3 regions of the Cronobacter dublinensis subsp. dublinensis LMG 23823 genome follow, and region 1 is predicted to be linked to each of the others. Evidence: riboswitches for the same ligand, from Rfam matches in the RefSeq annotation. Region 1 holds a riboswitch; each other region holds the start of a gene.

Region 1 (2,266 bases):
AAAACGTGTGGCGCCATCGCGAGTAAAGAGCCAGTCCGGGCTTTCGTCATCAATGAGATGGCCGCCCTTCATCAGCACCGCGCCGCAGCCGAGCGCCAGCAACGCCTCGCCCTGCTGGCGCATCTCCGCCTCGCTGCGGGCGTGAGACGTTTCCAGCAGCGCCGCCGCCTCCGGGAGGTTCGGCGTGATAATCGCCACCTGCGGCAGCAACCGCTCGCGCAGCGTGCGCACCGCCGACGGGCTCAGTAACGGATCGCCGCTTTTCGCGAGCATCACGGTATCCAGCACGATATTGCGCACCCGGTAGTGTGAGAGCCGCTCCGCCACCGCCTCGACCACATCGGTTTCGGCCAGCATGCCGATTTTGGTGGTGTCGATGCGCACGTCGCTTAATACCGAATCGAGCTGGGCGGCGACAAACGACGGCTCGACGCGATACACCGACTGAACGCCGCGCGTATTCTGCGCCACCAGCGCGGTGATAACCGACGTGCCATAAGCGCCAAGCGCCGAAAAGGTTTTCAGATCCGCCTGGATACCCGCGCCGCCGCTCGGGTCGGTGCCGGCGATGGTGAGGGCGTTAATGCGCTGCATGTTGGCCTCCGAACGCCTGCGCATGCAGGCAGTCGAGTAACGCAGGGGCGAAACTGCCCGGCCCTGACGAGACGGCGAGCGCCTGTTCGCCCGCGCGCTTCATCAGCCAGCAGGCCGTCGCGACATTCTCCAGACGATCGCCTGGCAGCGCGCAGCAAGCGGCCACTACTGCCGAGAGCGCGCACCCGGTGCCGACCACGCGCGTAAGCATTGCGGTGCCGCCGTCGACCGCCAGCGTGCGTTCGCCATCGGTGATGTAATCGACCTCGCCGGTTACCGCGACGACGGCGCCGCTGCGACGCGCCAGCAAAGCCGCGGCCTCGCGGGCGTGATGCGCGCTCGCGATGGCGTCAACGCCGCGTCCGCCGCCGCTTTCGCCTGCCAGCGCGAGAATTTCAGATGCATTGGCGCGGATAGCCGCAGGCCGGAGCGCCAGAATCTCATGGGCAAAGCCGGTACGCAGCGTCAGCGCGCCGACCGCGACCGGGTCGAGCGTCCAGGGCTTGCCCGCCGCACGGGCGCTGTCGATAGCCGCGCGCATCGCCAACTGCTGCGGGCGCGTGAGCGTGCCTAAATTAATCAACAGGGCATCGGCAATGGTCGCGAACTGCGCGGCTTCGTCGGCATCGACCACCATCGCGGGCGAAGCGCCCAGCGCGAGCAGCACATTGGCCGTGAAATTTTGCACCACATCGTTGGTGATGCAGTGCACCAGCGGGGCGTGACGACGAAGTTGAGTGACAACAGGCGCGGCATGGGTGCCGCAAAGCAGGTCAGAAGACATGGTTCTCTCCTGCCAGGCGCGAAGACGGGATACCGGACAGGCATCTGACTTCCCTACGCTGGCATTATCCAGATCAGGTAATACGGGTATTTCTCAGCCTTCGCAAGGAAGGGCACCCCGAGTCATCAGTAAATACATTTACCGCTGCCAGAGTAGGACAAACGGATGAGGGAGGCAAGGGGGAGTGAGGCTGTCGTTCTTTCTGCGTGTTAAATAAAAAATGAAATTAACATTCAATAAGCTGCCACTTAACAAATGAAATTAATAACATCATTCATCTAGTTAATTACATTTAAAATTTATAACTCGTGTCGCAGTAGTTTGGCAGGATAAAATGGTTACGTCGCGCATTCGCTATTATTACCTTGATCGTGTTTTAGCATAATACTTGCGTAACACTGGACAACGCATTATCTGGAGCACCACAAAATAATTTATACATCGATATACCTCCAGCCGTACGCTTATTCGAGACACCAGCAAGCCTGAATTTTCCATTAGATTATTTTTCGTCCAATAATAAGGGGCATAGTAAACCACTACAGCAAAATAAATTTTCACCAACAAAGTCAAAGAGAAAGCTTTTTATCGGCCCTGGTCTGATAAATTGTGATGAGTACTCTGTCAGGTTTAACGGATATTTAACGCTTTCCAGGGAGTTTTGACCTCTGTGCTTAAGTTATGTCCTGTAAACTCACTCGAGCGCAGCTTGAGGATTGCAGGAGAGAACGCTGCCCATTAGAAACTGCAACCTGCGCCACCATCAAATCCGCCCTGCGCCGATTGCTATCCGCTTCATTTTTTTATACATAATTAGCCTTGCCCGACTGGCGATGGCGCTGGAAGATAGCGGCCTGACGGTAACGGAAATCAATGGGGCACAGCGCC
Region 2 (2,266 bases), 2.2 Mb from region 1:
CAGATTTCCCCTTTTCACTGGCGCTTTTTCTTACGCCCCGGCATTCATTTTCATCATGGCCGCGAGCTCGACATGCTCGATGTCATCAGCTCGCTGCAACGTATCTGCGCCCTGCCGCTGTACGCCCATATCCATCAGGTCGTCTCTCCCACCGCCTGGACGCTCGATATTCACCTGAGCGAGCCGGATGACTGGCTGCCGTGGCTGCTCGGCAGCGTGCCGGCGATGATCCTCCCGCGCGAATGGCCGGATTTGCCCAAATTCGCCAGCCAGCCGGTCGGCACCGGCCCCTACGCGGTGGTGCGCAATAACAGCACGCAGCTGAAAATTCACGCCTTCGACGACTACTTCGGCTACCGGGCGCTTATCGACGAAGTGAATTTCTGGGTGCTGCCGGATATCGGCGAAGAGTTAAGCTGCGCCGTGCAGCTCGAAGGCCCGACGCGCGAGCCTGAAGAGAAAGCCGTCGAAAGCCGGCTCGAAGAGGGCTGTTACTACCTGCTGTTTGATTCCCGCTCGCGCGTCGGGGCCATGCCGCAGGTCAGGCGCTGGATAAGCCATCTGTTCACGCCCGCGCGCCTCTTGCACCACGCCGCGCCACAGTATCAGCGCATCTGGTTCCCGGCCTATGGCCTGCTGCCGCGCTGGCACCACGCGCCGCAAATTCTGGAGGCCCAAAAGCCCGCCGGGCTGGAGCGCCTGACGCTCACCTTCTATGGCGATCATAATGAGAACCAAATTATCGGCGCGCTTTTACGCGATATCCTGGCGCAGGAGCAGGTCGAGCTGGAGCTGCGTGAAGTGAGCTATGAGGAGTGGTATCAGGGCGAAATAACCAGCGATTTGTGGCTAAACAGCGCCAACTTCACGCTGCCGCTCGATTTCTCGCTGTTTGCGCAGCTGTGCGAAGTGCCGCTCATCCAGCGCTGTATCCCGCTCGACTGGCAGGGCGACGCGCAGCGCTGGCGCACCGGCGCGCTCAATCTGCCGCAGTGGTGCCGCACCATGCTGGAGCGGCAGGATATCTTACCGCTTATCCACCACTGGCTGATGTTGCAGGGCCAGCGCAGCATGCGCGGCGTGAGGATGAACACCCTCGGCTGGTTTGATTTTAAATCCGCCTGGTTCGCGCCACCCGAGCCGTAACCCTTTCGCAACATTACGCAAATCATTACAATGGGCCGTTCTCAACGGGGTGCCGCCGGAAAACCGGCGCGCTGAGATAATACCCGTCGAACCTGATCCGGATAACGCCGGCGAAGGGATTTGAGGCTACCGCTCAAAATCCTTTGCCCCCATTTGATAAAGGTGCAAAGTGTTAAAAAAACTGCTTCCGCTGCTGGCGCTGGTCGCCGTCCCGGCTTTTGCCAAACCTGTACTGACCGTCTACACCTACGATTCCTTCTCCTCCGAATGGGGCCCTGGCCCGAAAATCAAAACCGCTTTTGAGGCGCAGTGCGGCTGCGAGCTGAAATACGTGGCGCTGGAAGATGGCGTCTCGCTGCTCAACCGCCTGCGCATGGAAGGCAAAAACAGCAAAGCCGATGTGGTGCTGGGGCTTGATAACAACCTGCTGCAGGCCGCGACCGCCACCGGGTTGTTCGCGAAAAGTGGCGTCCCGGCAGACGCGGTCACTGTGCCTGGCGGCTGGAGTAACGACACGTTCGTGCCGTTCGACTATGGCTGGTTCGCCTTCGTCTATGACAAAAACAAGCTGAAAAACCCGCCGAAAAGCCTGAAAGAACTGGTGGAGAGCGACCAGAAATGGCGCGTCATTTATGAAGATCCTCGCACCAGCACGCCAGGGCTTGGCCTGCTGCTCTGGATGCAGAAAGTCTATGGCGACAAAACGGCGGACGCGTGGCAGAAACTCGCGGCGAAAACCGTCACCGTCACGAAGGGCTGGAGCGAAGCCTACGGCCTGTTCCTGAAAGGCGAAGGCGATCTGGTGCTGAGCTACACCACCTCGCCGGCCTACCACATTATCGAAGAGAAAAAAGAGAACTACGCCGCCGCGAACTTTAGCGAAGGCCACTATTTGCAGGTGGAAGTCGCCGGGCGCACCGCCGCCAGCAAACAGCCGGAACTGGCGGAAAAATTCCTCAAATTTATGGTGTCGCCTGCGTTCCAGAATGCGATCCCGACCGGCAACTGGATGTATCCGGTCGCGGGTGTCGCGCTGCCGGAGGGCTTCAACGCGCTGACGAAACCGCACACCTCGCTACAATTCACCGCTGAGGATGTGGCCGCGCAGCGCGCGCAATGG
Region 3 (2,266 bases), 1.9 Mb from region 1:
GCCACACGGGCGCGTCTTCCCAGGTGCCAATTTGCAGCGCTTTTTCACCCGCCAGACCAAAATCCGCTGCCTGACCGTAAGGTAATTCCGCTTTTGGCAGCCATAATTTCTGTTCATGGCTGACTATCCACCAGCCATGGTCTAAATTTTCTAGAGTACGTTCCATAATTGATTGCGCTACCTCTGCGTCACTGGCACGTTATTAACATTGTTCTTACATATTTTGGGTCATTTGCGTTTTTACATCTTATATCTCATGGAGTCGATCATGCTAAACCAGCTAAAAAGTCTGACGGAACGCGTTGGTGGGAGTAATGAGTTAGTTGATCGTTGGCTTGGCGCCCGCAACCATCTGTTAGTCACCTATTACAAGATGGTCGGCATCAAACCCGGCAAGGAGCCGCTAACCGCGCTGGATGAACAGGCGCTGGACGATTTTTGTCACTGTCTGGTGGATTATCTCTCCGCCGGCCACTTTAATATTTACGAACGCGTCATCAGCGAAATGGAAGGCACCAGCCCGCTGGTCGCCGCCACGCAAATCTATCCGCAGCTGGAAGCCAACACCCAGCAAATCATGGATTTCTACGATACCCATCTGGAAAGCGCTATCGACCACGATAACTGCATGGAGTTTCAGGAAGCGCTTTCCGGCATCGGCGAGGCGCTCGCCGCCCGTTTCGCGCTGGAAGACCAGCTCATCCTGCTGGCGTTTGACAACAACCTGAGCGAAAGCGCCAATGACGAAGCCGGTCTCGCGCGTCCGGCTTGAGTTTGCACTGATTCGCGAGTAGTTTAATCACGTCCCCGCGCCTGTTGCGGGGTTTATCTTGTCGGAGTGCCCAGTGCGCGAGCACGGGCTGAGACCGTTAATTCGGGATCCGCGGAACCTGATCAGGTTAATACCTGCGAAGGGAACAAGAGTAATTCCATTATGCCCCGCTCAGGGTGCCGTCTGCCGCCCCTGAACGTCTGCAAACGCGGCGCGGGCGCATCTCCATTACTCCTCCGTTGTTCTGACAAGCCACTTCCTGACCGTTAACTGGAATGCGCTATGTCTGTATCAAACAAACCAGGCCGCCGCGAACAGCGCGCCGCCGCACAACGCTTCATCGACACGCTGGAAGGCACCGCTTTCCCCAATTCGCACCGCATCTACCTCACCGGCTCGCGCGAAGATATTCGCGTGCCGATGCGTGAAATCCGCCTGAGTCCAACGCTTACGGGCGGCACGAAAGAAAACCCGCACGTTGAACCCAACGAGCCGGTGCCGGTTTATGACACCTCTGGTCCCTATGGCGATCCGGCCGTGCGCATCGACGTACGCGAAGGGCTGGAAAAGCTGCGCAGCCGCTGGATAGACGCCCGCAACGACACCGAAACTCTGAGCGCGCGCAGCTCCGCCTATACCCGTGAGCGTCTCGCTGACGACGGGCTCGACGATCTGCGTTTTCACGGTCTGCTGACGCCGAAGCGCGCGCAGCCGGGTAAACGCGTCACGCAGCTGCACTACGCCCGCCAGGGCATCGTAACGCCGGAAATGGAGTTCATCGCCATTCGCGAAAACATGGGGCGCGAGCGCATTCGCTCCGGGGTACTGCGCCAGCAGCATCCGGGCGTTGGTTTCGGCGCGCGTCTGCCGGATAACATCACGCCGGAATTTGTGCGTGACGAAGTGGCCGCCGGGCGCGCCATTATCCCTGCTAACATCAACCACCCGGAATCGGAGCCGATGATTATCGGCCGCAACTTTCTGGTGAAGGTGAATGCGAATATCGGCAATTCGGCGGTGACGTCGTCGATTGAAGAAGAGGTTGAGAAGCTGGTCTGGGCCACCCGCTGGGGCGCCGATACGGTCATGGACCTCTCCACCGGGCGCTATATTCACGAAACCCGCGAATGGATCCTGCGCAACAGCCCGGTGCCGATCGGCACCGTCCCGATCTATCAGGCGCTGGAGAAGGCCAACGGGATCGCCGAAGATCTCAGCTGGGAGATGTTCCGCGACACGCTGCTGGAGCAGGCCGAACAGGGCGTCGATTACTTCACCATTCACGCTGGCGTGCTGCTGCGCTACGTACCGATGACCGCGAAACGCCTGACGGGTATCGTCTCGCGCGGCGGCTCGATCATGGCGAAATGGTGCCTTTCGCACCATAAAGAAAACTTTCTCTACGAACACTTCCGCGAAATCTGCGAAATTTGCGCCGCCTATGATGTGTCGCTATCGCTCGGCGACGGGCTGCGCCCGGGCTCTATCCAGGAC

Evidence for each region. Region 1 has a riboswitch for thiamine pyrophosphate ahead of thiM (hydroxyethylthiazole kinase). Riboswitches for the same ligand answer to the same signal wherever they lie in the genome.
Region 2: another riboswitch for thiamine pyrophosphate. It lies ahead of thiB (thiamine ABC transporter substrate binding subunit); the one in region 1 lies ahead of thiM (hydroxyethylthiazole kinase).
Region 3: another riboswitch for thiamine pyrophosphate. It lies ahead of thiC (phosphomethylpyrimidine synthase ThiC); the one in region 1 lies ahead of thiM (hydroxyethylthiazole kinase).

Annotation. Positions count from the first base shown of each region.
Region 1 covers NZ_CP012266.1:2,921,584-2,923,849, forward strand. The annotation lists gene thiD (bifunctional hydroxymethylpyrimidine kinase/phosphomethylpyrimidine kinase) at 1-594, opposite strand, end outside; gene thiM (hydroxyethylthiazole kinase) at 581-1,378, opposite strand; TPP riboswitch at 1,412-1,508, opposite strand.
Region 2 covers NZ_CP012266.1:769,388-771,653, reverse strand. The annotation lists gene sgrR (HTH-type transcriptional regulator SgrR) at 1-1,146, shown strand, start outside; TPP riboswitch at 1,182-1,283, shown strand; gene thiB (thiamine ABC transporter substrate binding subunit) at 1,316-2,266, shown strand, end outside.
Region 3 covers NZ_CP012266.1:364,415-366,680, reverse strand. The annotation lists gene nudC (NAD(+) diphosphatase) at 1-166, opposite strand, end outside; gene AFK67_RS01715 (Rsd/AlgQ family anti-sigma factor) at 269-772, shown strand; TPP riboswitch at 825-934, shown strand; gene thiC (phosphomethylpyrimidine synthase ThiC) at 1,055-2,266, shown strand, end outside.